Regions from separate parts of the Bacillus sp. DU-106 genome, predicted to be linked through region 3. Evidence: a T-box and tRNA genes for the amino acid it is inferred to sense, from the RefSeq annotation. Region 3 holds a T-box; the other regions hold tRNA genes.

Region 1 (2,223 bases), 1.3 Mb from region 3:
AGTCAGTTGCTCTACCAATTGAGCTAAGCCGGCATAAAAAAAATGGTGGCTCGGGACGGAATCGAACCGCCGACACGAGGATTTTCAGTCCTCTGCTCTACCGACTGAGCTACCGAGCCAACATAAATGGCGGTCCCGACCGGGGTCGAACCGGCGATCTCCTGCGTGACAGGCAGGCATGTTAACCACTACACCACGGGACCATTTGGTTGCGGGGACAGGATTTGAACCTGCGACCTTCGGGTTATGAGCCCGACGAGCTACCGTGCTGCTCCACCCCGCGACAATATAAAGTTTTAAAAATGGAGGAGGTAGAGGGATTCGAACCCCCGCGCGACTCTCGCCGCCTGTCGGTTTTCAAGACCGATCCCTTCAGCCGAACTTGGGTATACCTCCATGAAGGAAAAAATAAATATTTTATTATTATATGTCTAAGCCATTAAAGAAAAAATGGAGGAGGTAGAGGGATTCGAACCCCCGCGCGATTCTCACCGCCTGTCGGTTTTCAAGACCGATCCCTTCAGCCGAACTTGGGTATACCTCCGAGACATATATTAAATAAAGTGGAGCCTAGCGGGATCGAACCGCTGACCTCCTGCGTGCAAGGCAGGCGCTCTCCCAGCTGAGCTAAGGCCCCATGTTTTTTGGGAATATCGGGAAGACAGGATTTGAACCTGCGACCCCCTGGTCCCAAACCAGGTGCTCTACCAAGCTGAGCCACTTCCCGTTAATAAAAGCGCGCCCGAGAGGAGTCGAACCCCTAACCTCTTGATCCGTAGTCAAACGCTCTATCCAATTGAGCTACGGGCGCATATGGTGCCGAGGGCGGGGGTCGAACCCGCACGGTGGTCACCCACCGCAGGATTTTAAGTCCTGTGCGTCTGCCTGTTCCGCCACCCCGGCATGTCATATTGAAAATTGGAGCGGAAGACGGGATTCGAACCCGCGACCCCAACCTTGGCAAGGTTGTATTCTACCACTGAACTACTTCCGCAAGACATGTATGAGTTATTTTATTAAAAGTGCGGGTGAAGGGAGTCGAACCCCCACGCCAAAGGCGCTAGATCCTAAGTCTAGTGCGTCTGCCAATTCCGCCACACCCGCATATTTCATTAAAATGGTGAGCCATGAAGGACTCGAACCTTCGACCCTCTGATTAAAAGTCAGATGCTCTACCAACTGAGCTAATGGCTCTTAATGGCTGGGCTAGCTGGATTCGAACCAGCGCATGACGGAGTCAAAGTCCGTTGCCTTACCGCTTGGCTATAGCCCATTAATTAAGAATGGTGGAGGGGGGCAGATTCGAACTGCCGAACCCGAAGGAGCGGATTTACAGTCCGCCGCGTTTAGCCACTTCGCTACCCCTCCGACATATATGGTGGAGGATGACGGGATCGAACCGCCGACCCCCTGCTTGTAAGGCAGGTGCTCTCCCAGCTGAGCTAATCCTCCATTTTGCCTGGCAACGTCCTACTCTCACAGGGACAAGGTCCCAACTACCATCGGCGCTAGAGAGCTTAACTTCCGTGTTCGGTATGGGAACGGGTGTGACCTCTCTGCCATCATTACCAGACTGTATTCATTTAAGACAAGAATCATTTTAACTCATTTGACCTCGAAAGTCAACAAGTTTTTTATATTCTTTCAAAACTAGATAACATTTGCTACATATTATATGGTTAAGTCCTCGATCTATTAGTATTCGTCAGCTCCACATGTCACCATGCTTCCACCTCGAACCTATCAACCTGATCATCTTTCAGGGATCTTACTAGCTTACGCTATGGGAAATCTCATCTTGAGGGGGGCTTCATGCTTAGATGCTTTCAGCACTTATCCCTTCCGCACATAGCTACCCAGCTATGCCCTTGGCAGAACAACTGGTACACCAGCGGTGCGTCCATCCCGGTCCTCTCGTACTAAGGACAGCTCCTCTCAAATTTCCTACGCCCACGACGGATAGGGACCGAACTGTCTCACGACGTTCTGAACCCAGCTCGCGTACCGCTTTAATGGGCGAACAGCCCAACCCTTGGGACCGACTACAGCCCCAGGATGCGATGAGCCGACATCGAGGTGCCAAACCTCCCCGTCGATGTGGACTCTTGGGGGAGATAAGCCTGTTATCCCCGGGGTAGCTTTTATCCGTTGAGCGATGGCCCTTCCATGCGGAACCACCGGATCACTAAGCCCGACTTTCGTCCCTGCTCGACTTGTAGGTCT
Region 2 (2,223 bases), 2.6 Mb from region 3:
AGCCCCTTGAGCCACTTGGGTACTTCTCTATAAATATGGCTCCGCAGGTAGGACTCGAACCTACGACCGATCGGTTAACAGCCGATAGCTCTACCACTGAGCTACTGCGGAACAATTATGGTGGGCCTAAATGGACTCGAACCATCGACCTCACGCTTATCAGGCGTGCGCTCTAACCAGCTGAGCTATAGGCCCATAATTGAAAAGCGGGTGAAGAGAATCGAACTCTCGACCAGAGCTTGGAAGGCTCTTGTTTTACCACTAAACTACACCCGCATTAAATTGTAAATGGTGAGCCATGAAGGACTCGAACCTTCGACCCTCTGATTAAAAGTCAGATGCTCTACCAACTGAGCTAATGGCTCATTTTGAAAGTGGTGCCGACTAGAGGACTTGAACCCCCAACCTACTGATTACAAGTCAGTTGCTCTACCAATTGAGCTAAGTCGGCTTGCGTTTTCAAAATGGTGGCTCGGGACGGAATCGAACCGCCGACACGAGGATTTTCAGTCCTCTGCTCTACCGACTGAGCTACCGAGCCTTTATGTAAAAATGGCGGTCCCGACCGGGGTCGAACCGGCGATCTCCTGCGTGACAGGCAGGCATGTTAACCACTACACCACGGGACCATTTGGTTGCGGGGACAGGATTTGAACCTGCGACCTTCGGGTTATGAGCCCGACGAGCTACCGTGCTGCTCCACCCCGCGATGATAAAATATTTACTTTAGAAAAAATGGAGGAGGTAGAGGGATTCGAACCCCCGCGCGACTCTCGCCGCCTGTCGGTTTTCAAGACCGATCCCTTCAGCCGAACTTGGGTATACCTCCGAGATATATACGTCTAATGGTGGACCTTGTAGGACTCGAACCTACGACCGGACGGTTATGAGCCGTCTGCTCTAACCAGCTGAGCTAAAGGTCCTTTATGGTAGCGGCGGAGGGGATCGAACCCCCGACCTCACGGGTATGAACCGTACGCTCTAGCCAGCTGAGCTACACCGCCATAAATGATATTAATATAAGTGGAGCCTAGCGGGATCGAACCGCTGACCTCCTGCGTGCAAGGCAGGCGCTCTCCCAGCTGAGCTAAGGCCCCATGTTTTTTAGGAATATCGGGAAGACAGGATTTGAACCTGCGACCCCCTGGTCCCAAACCAGGTGCTCTACCAAGCTGAGCCACTTCCCGTTAATAAAAGCGCGCCCGAGAGGAGTCGAACCCCTAACCTCTTGATCCGTAGTCAAACGCTCTATCCAATTGAGCTACGGGCGCATATGGTGCCGAGGGCGGGGGTCGAACCCGCACGGTGGTCACCCACCGCAGGATTTTAAGTCCTGTGCGTCTGCCTGTTCCGCCACCCCGGCATGTCATATTGAAAATTGGAGCGGAAGACGGGATTCGAACCCGCGACCCCAACCTTGGCAAGGTTGTATTCTACCACTGAACTACTTCCGCAAGACATGTATGAGTTATTTAATTAAAAGTGCGGGTGAAGGGAGTCGAACCCCCACGCCAAAGGCGCCAGATCCTAAGTCTGGTGCGTCTGCCAATTCCGCCACACCCGCATATTAATTTATTTAAGAAAAATGGGGCGACTGATGGGAATCGAACCCACGAATGCCGGAGCCACAATCCGGTGCGTTAACCACTTCGCCACAACCGCCATGATTTCTGGTGCCGACTAGAGGACTTGAACCCCCAACCTACTGATTACAAGTCAGTTGCTCTACCAATTGAGCTAAGTCGGCTAAATGGTGGAGGATGACGGGATCGAACCGCCGACCCCCTGCTTGTAAGGCAGGTGCTCTCCCAGCTGAGCTAATCCTCCATTTGCCTGGCAACGTCCTACTCTCACAGGGACAAGGTCCCAACTACCATCGGCGCTAGAGAGCTTAACTTCCGTGTTCGGTATGGGAACGGGTGTGACCTCTCTGCCATCATTACCAGACTATATTCATTTAAGACAAGAATTATTGTAACTCATTTACTTTTGAAAGTCAACAAGTTTTTTATATTCTTTCAAAACTAGATAACATTGCTTCATATTATATGGTTAAGTCCTCGATCTATTAGTATTCGTCAGCTCCACATGTCACCATGCTTCCACCTCGAACCTATCAACCTGATCATCTTTCAGGGATCTTACTAGCTTACGCTATGGGAAATCTCATCTTGAGGGGGGCTTCATGCTTAGATGCTTTCAGCACTTATCCCTTCCGCACAT
Region 3 (2,223 bases):
TGCTTGTCGTTGGGAAGAACCGATTAGCTATTTATCCAAAAGGTACGGAAGAATCGTTTTTCTTTCATCCGAACTCAGCGATGTTTCGTGTGAAAAGGTTAATGCGTGGAGAACACGATCCGTTTGTACAAGCTGCTAAATTAGAGAGCGGAATGACAGTGTTAGATTGTACGCTCGGGATGGCATCAGATAGTATTGTAGCTAGTTATGTTGTTGGGGAAAGCGGAAAAGTAACAGGACTTGAAGGCAATGAGTATATGGCTTATATTATGGAAAATGGTTTGAAAACATGGTCTTCATCTGTTTCTGAAATTGATGAAGCAATGCAAAGAATCCAAGTAAAGCAAACGGAGCATTTTTCATTTTTAGCGCAATGTGAAGACAATAGTTACGATGTCGTTTACCTTGATCCGATGTTTGAAGAAACTGTCATAGAATCCGATGGAATTAAAGGGTTAAAACACTTCGCTTTGTATCATGATATTACTGACGAAACAATTGCGGAGGCAAAACGAGTGGCGAGAAAACGTGTCGTTTTAAAAGATCATTTTCGTAGTTCTAGATTTGAAAAACACAATTTTTATGTATACAAAAGAAAAAGTGCTAAGTTTCACTTTGGTGTAATTGACCCTTGCTAATTGTTTGAAAAGATGTATAATAAGCAATAATTAATTAAATATACTGTCTGTGATGAAGAGAGTAGTCTTTTTTAGAAGGAAAGCGAGCTAGGGATGGTGTGAGCCTAGTACGGAAGAAAAAGATGAAGCGCACTTCGGAGATGCTTCTTGAACGAATAGTAGAGAAAGCCGAGGCCCCCTGTCCTCGTTATAAACGGGAAAGTGGTTCGTAACGAACAACAAGGGTGGTACCACGGGTTAAAACTCGTCTCTTTTTTAGAGACGAGTTTTTTGTGTTTTAAAAAATAAGGAGGTTGTATCATGGATTATAAAATGCAGTTTGCGGAAAGTTTATCTAATATTTTCACGAATGAATTAACGCAAAAACAAATTTTAGATTTAATTGAAACACCGAAACAAGATGAATTTGGAGATGCAGCGTTCCCATGCTTTTCATTAGCGAAGCAATATAAAAAAGCACCAGCTCTTATCGCAAAGGAAGTTGCTGAGAAATTCAATGATCCGTTTTTTACGAAAGTAGAAGCCGTTGGTCCTTATGTAAATGTATTTTTCAATCGTGAAACTGTAAGTGATGCAGTATTAAAAACAGTTTTAGCGGAGAAAGAAGAGTTCGGTCAAAACCACTTTGGCTGTGAAAAAACAGTAGTAATTGATTATTCCTCTCCTAATATCGCGAAACCTTTTTCGATGGGGCATTTACGTTCTACAATGATAGGAAATTCGCTGAAACATATCGCTGAAAAATGTGGCTATGAAGTTGTAGGGATTAATTATATAGGAGATTGGGGAACACAGTTTGGAAAGTTAATTACGGCTTATAAAAAATGGGGAAATGAAGCAGTAGTTAAAGAAGATCCAATACGTGAGCTATTTAAGTTATATGTCCAATTCCATGAAGAGGTAAAAGACGACGAAGAACTAGAAGAAGAAGGACGTGCTTGGTTTAAGAAACTAGAAGAAGGTGATGAAGAAGCGGTAGAACTTTGGAATTGGTTTCGTCATGAGTCCCTTAAAGAATTTTCTCGCATTTATGAACTTCTCGGCGTAGAATTTACTAATTTTCAGGGAGAAGCATTTTATAATAATTTAATGGAAGATTTTATTGGGATTTTAGAAGAACATGAGTTGCTTGAAGAATCAGAAGGTGCATTAGTCGTTAATTTAGAAGAAGAAGGAATGCCGCCTTGCTTAATTAGAAAATCAGATGGTGCGACGATTTATGCAACGCGTGACTTAACGGCAGCTTTATATCGTCAAAACACTTATGGGTTTGATAAAGCGCTATATGTTGTTGGTCCAGAACAAAGCTTACATTTCAATCAATTTTTCACCGTATTAAAAAAACTTGGCTATACTTGGGTTGATGGTATGGAACACGTACCGTTTGGCTTCATTTTAAAAGATGGTAAGAAAATGTCGACACGTAAAGGAAGAGTTATTTTACTTGAAGAAGTACTCGAAGAAGCAATCGAACTTGCAAAACAAAATATTGAAGAGAAAAATCCAAACTTAAAACAGAAAGAAGAAGTAGCAAAGCAAGTCGGTGTTGGTGCAGTCATCTTCCACGATTTAAAAAATGAGCGTA

What was found. The T-box of region 3 lies ahead of argS (arginine--tRNA ligase). A T-box ahead of a tRNA ligase gene usually reads a tRNA of that ligase, here a tRNA-Arg.
Region 1: it encodes a tRNA-Arg, which carries the amino acid that the T-box ahead of argS (arginine--tRNA ligase) is inferred to sense. The anticodon was not compared.
Region 2: it encodes a tRNA-Arg, which carries the amino acid that the T-box ahead of argS (arginine--tRNA ligase) is inferred to sense. The anticodon was not compared.

What each region holds. Positions count from the first base shown of each region.
Region 1 covers NZ_CP026607.1:733,006-735,228, reverse strand. The annotation lists tRNA gene C3Y97_RS03800 (tRNA-Thr) at 1-33, opposite strand, end outside; tRNA gene C3Y97_RS03795 (tRNA-Phe) at 44-119, opposite strand; tRNA gene C3Y97_RS03790 (tRNA-Asp) at 128-203, opposite strand; tRNA gene C3Y97_RS03785 (tRNA-Met) at 207-283, opposite strand; tRNA gene C3Y97_RS03780 (tRNA-Ser) at 304-396, opposite strand; tRNA gene C3Y97_RS03775 (tRNA-Ser) at 452-544, opposite strand; tRNA gene C3Y97_RS03770 (tRNA-Ala) at 565-637, opposite strand; tRNA gene C3Y97_RS03765 (tRNA-Pro) at 654-727, opposite strand; tRNA gene C3Y97_RS03760 (tRNA-Arg) at 738-811, opposite strand; tRNA gene C3Y97_RS03755 (tRNA-Leu) at 815-903, opposite strand; tRNA gene C3Y97_RS03750 (tRNA-Gly) at 920-994, opposite strand; tRNA gene C3Y97_RS03745 (tRNA-Leu) at 1,024-1,104, opposite strand; tRNA gene C3Y97_RS03740 (tRNA-Lys) at 1,119-1,194, opposite strand; tRNA gene C3Y97_RS03735 (tRNA-Gln) at 1,199-1,273, opposite strand; tRNA gene C3Y97_RS03730 (tRNA-Tyr) at 1,285-1,368, opposite strand; tRNA gene C3Y97_RS03725 (tRNA-Val) at 1,377-1,452, opposite strand; rRNA gene rrf (5S ribosomal RNA) at 1,458-1,573, opposite strand; rRNA gene C3Y97_RS03715 (23S ribosomal RNA) at 1,676-2,223, opposite strand, start outside.
Region 2 covers NZ_CP026607.1:4,831,636-4,833,858, forward strand. The annotation lists tRNA gene C3Y97_RS24660 (tRNA-Ser) at 1-29, opposite strand, end outside; tRNA gene C3Y97_RS24665 (tRNA-Asn) at 37-111, opposite strand; tRNA gene C3Y97_RS24670 (tRNA-Ile) at 119-195, opposite strand; tRNA gene C3Y97_RS24675 (tRNA-Gly) at 206-276, opposite strand; tRNA gene C3Y97_RS24680 (tRNA-Lys) at 290-365, opposite strand; tRNA gene C3Y97_RS24685 (tRNA-Thr) at 376-451, opposite strand; tRNA gene C3Y97_RS24690 (tRNA-Phe) at 466-541, opposite strand; tRNA gene C3Y97_RS24695 (tRNA-Asp) at 554-629, opposite strand; tRNA gene C3Y97_RS24700 (tRNA-Met) at 633-709, opposite strand; tRNA gene C3Y97_RS24705 (tRNA-Ser) at 737-829, opposite strand; tRNA gene C3Y97_RS24710 (tRNA-Ile) at 847-923, opposite strand; tRNA gene C3Y97_RS24715 (tRNA-Met) at 928-1,004, opposite strand; tRNA gene C3Y97_RS24720 (tRNA-Ala) at 1,025-1,097, opposite strand; tRNA gene C3Y97_RS24725 (tRNA-Pro) at 1,114-1,187, opposite strand; tRNA gene C3Y97_RS24730 (tRNA-Arg) at 1,198-1,271, opposite strand; tRNA gene C3Y97_RS24735 (tRNA-Leu) at 1,275-1,363, opposite strand; tRNA gene C3Y97_RS24740 (tRNA-Gly) at 1,380-1,454, opposite strand; tRNA gene C3Y97_RS24745 (tRNA-Leu) at 1,484-1,564, opposite strand; tRNA gene C3Y97_RS24750 (tRNA-His) at 1,587-1,662, opposite strand; tRNA gene C3Y97_RS24755 (tRNA-Thr) at 1,672-1,747, opposite strand; tRNA gene C3Y97_RS24760 (tRNA-Val) at 1,752-1,827, opposite strand; rRNA gene rrf (5S ribosomal RNA) at 1,832-1,947, opposite strand; rRNA gene C3Y97_RS24770 (23S ribosomal RNA) at 2,049-2,223, opposite strand, start outside.
Region 3 covers NZ_CP026607.1:2,032,584-2,034,806, forward strand. The annotation lists gene C3Y97_RS10505 (class I SAM-dependent methyltransferase) at 1-638, shown strand, start outside; T-box leader at 679-893, shown strand; gene argS (arginine--tRNA ligase) at 939-2,223, shown strand, end outside.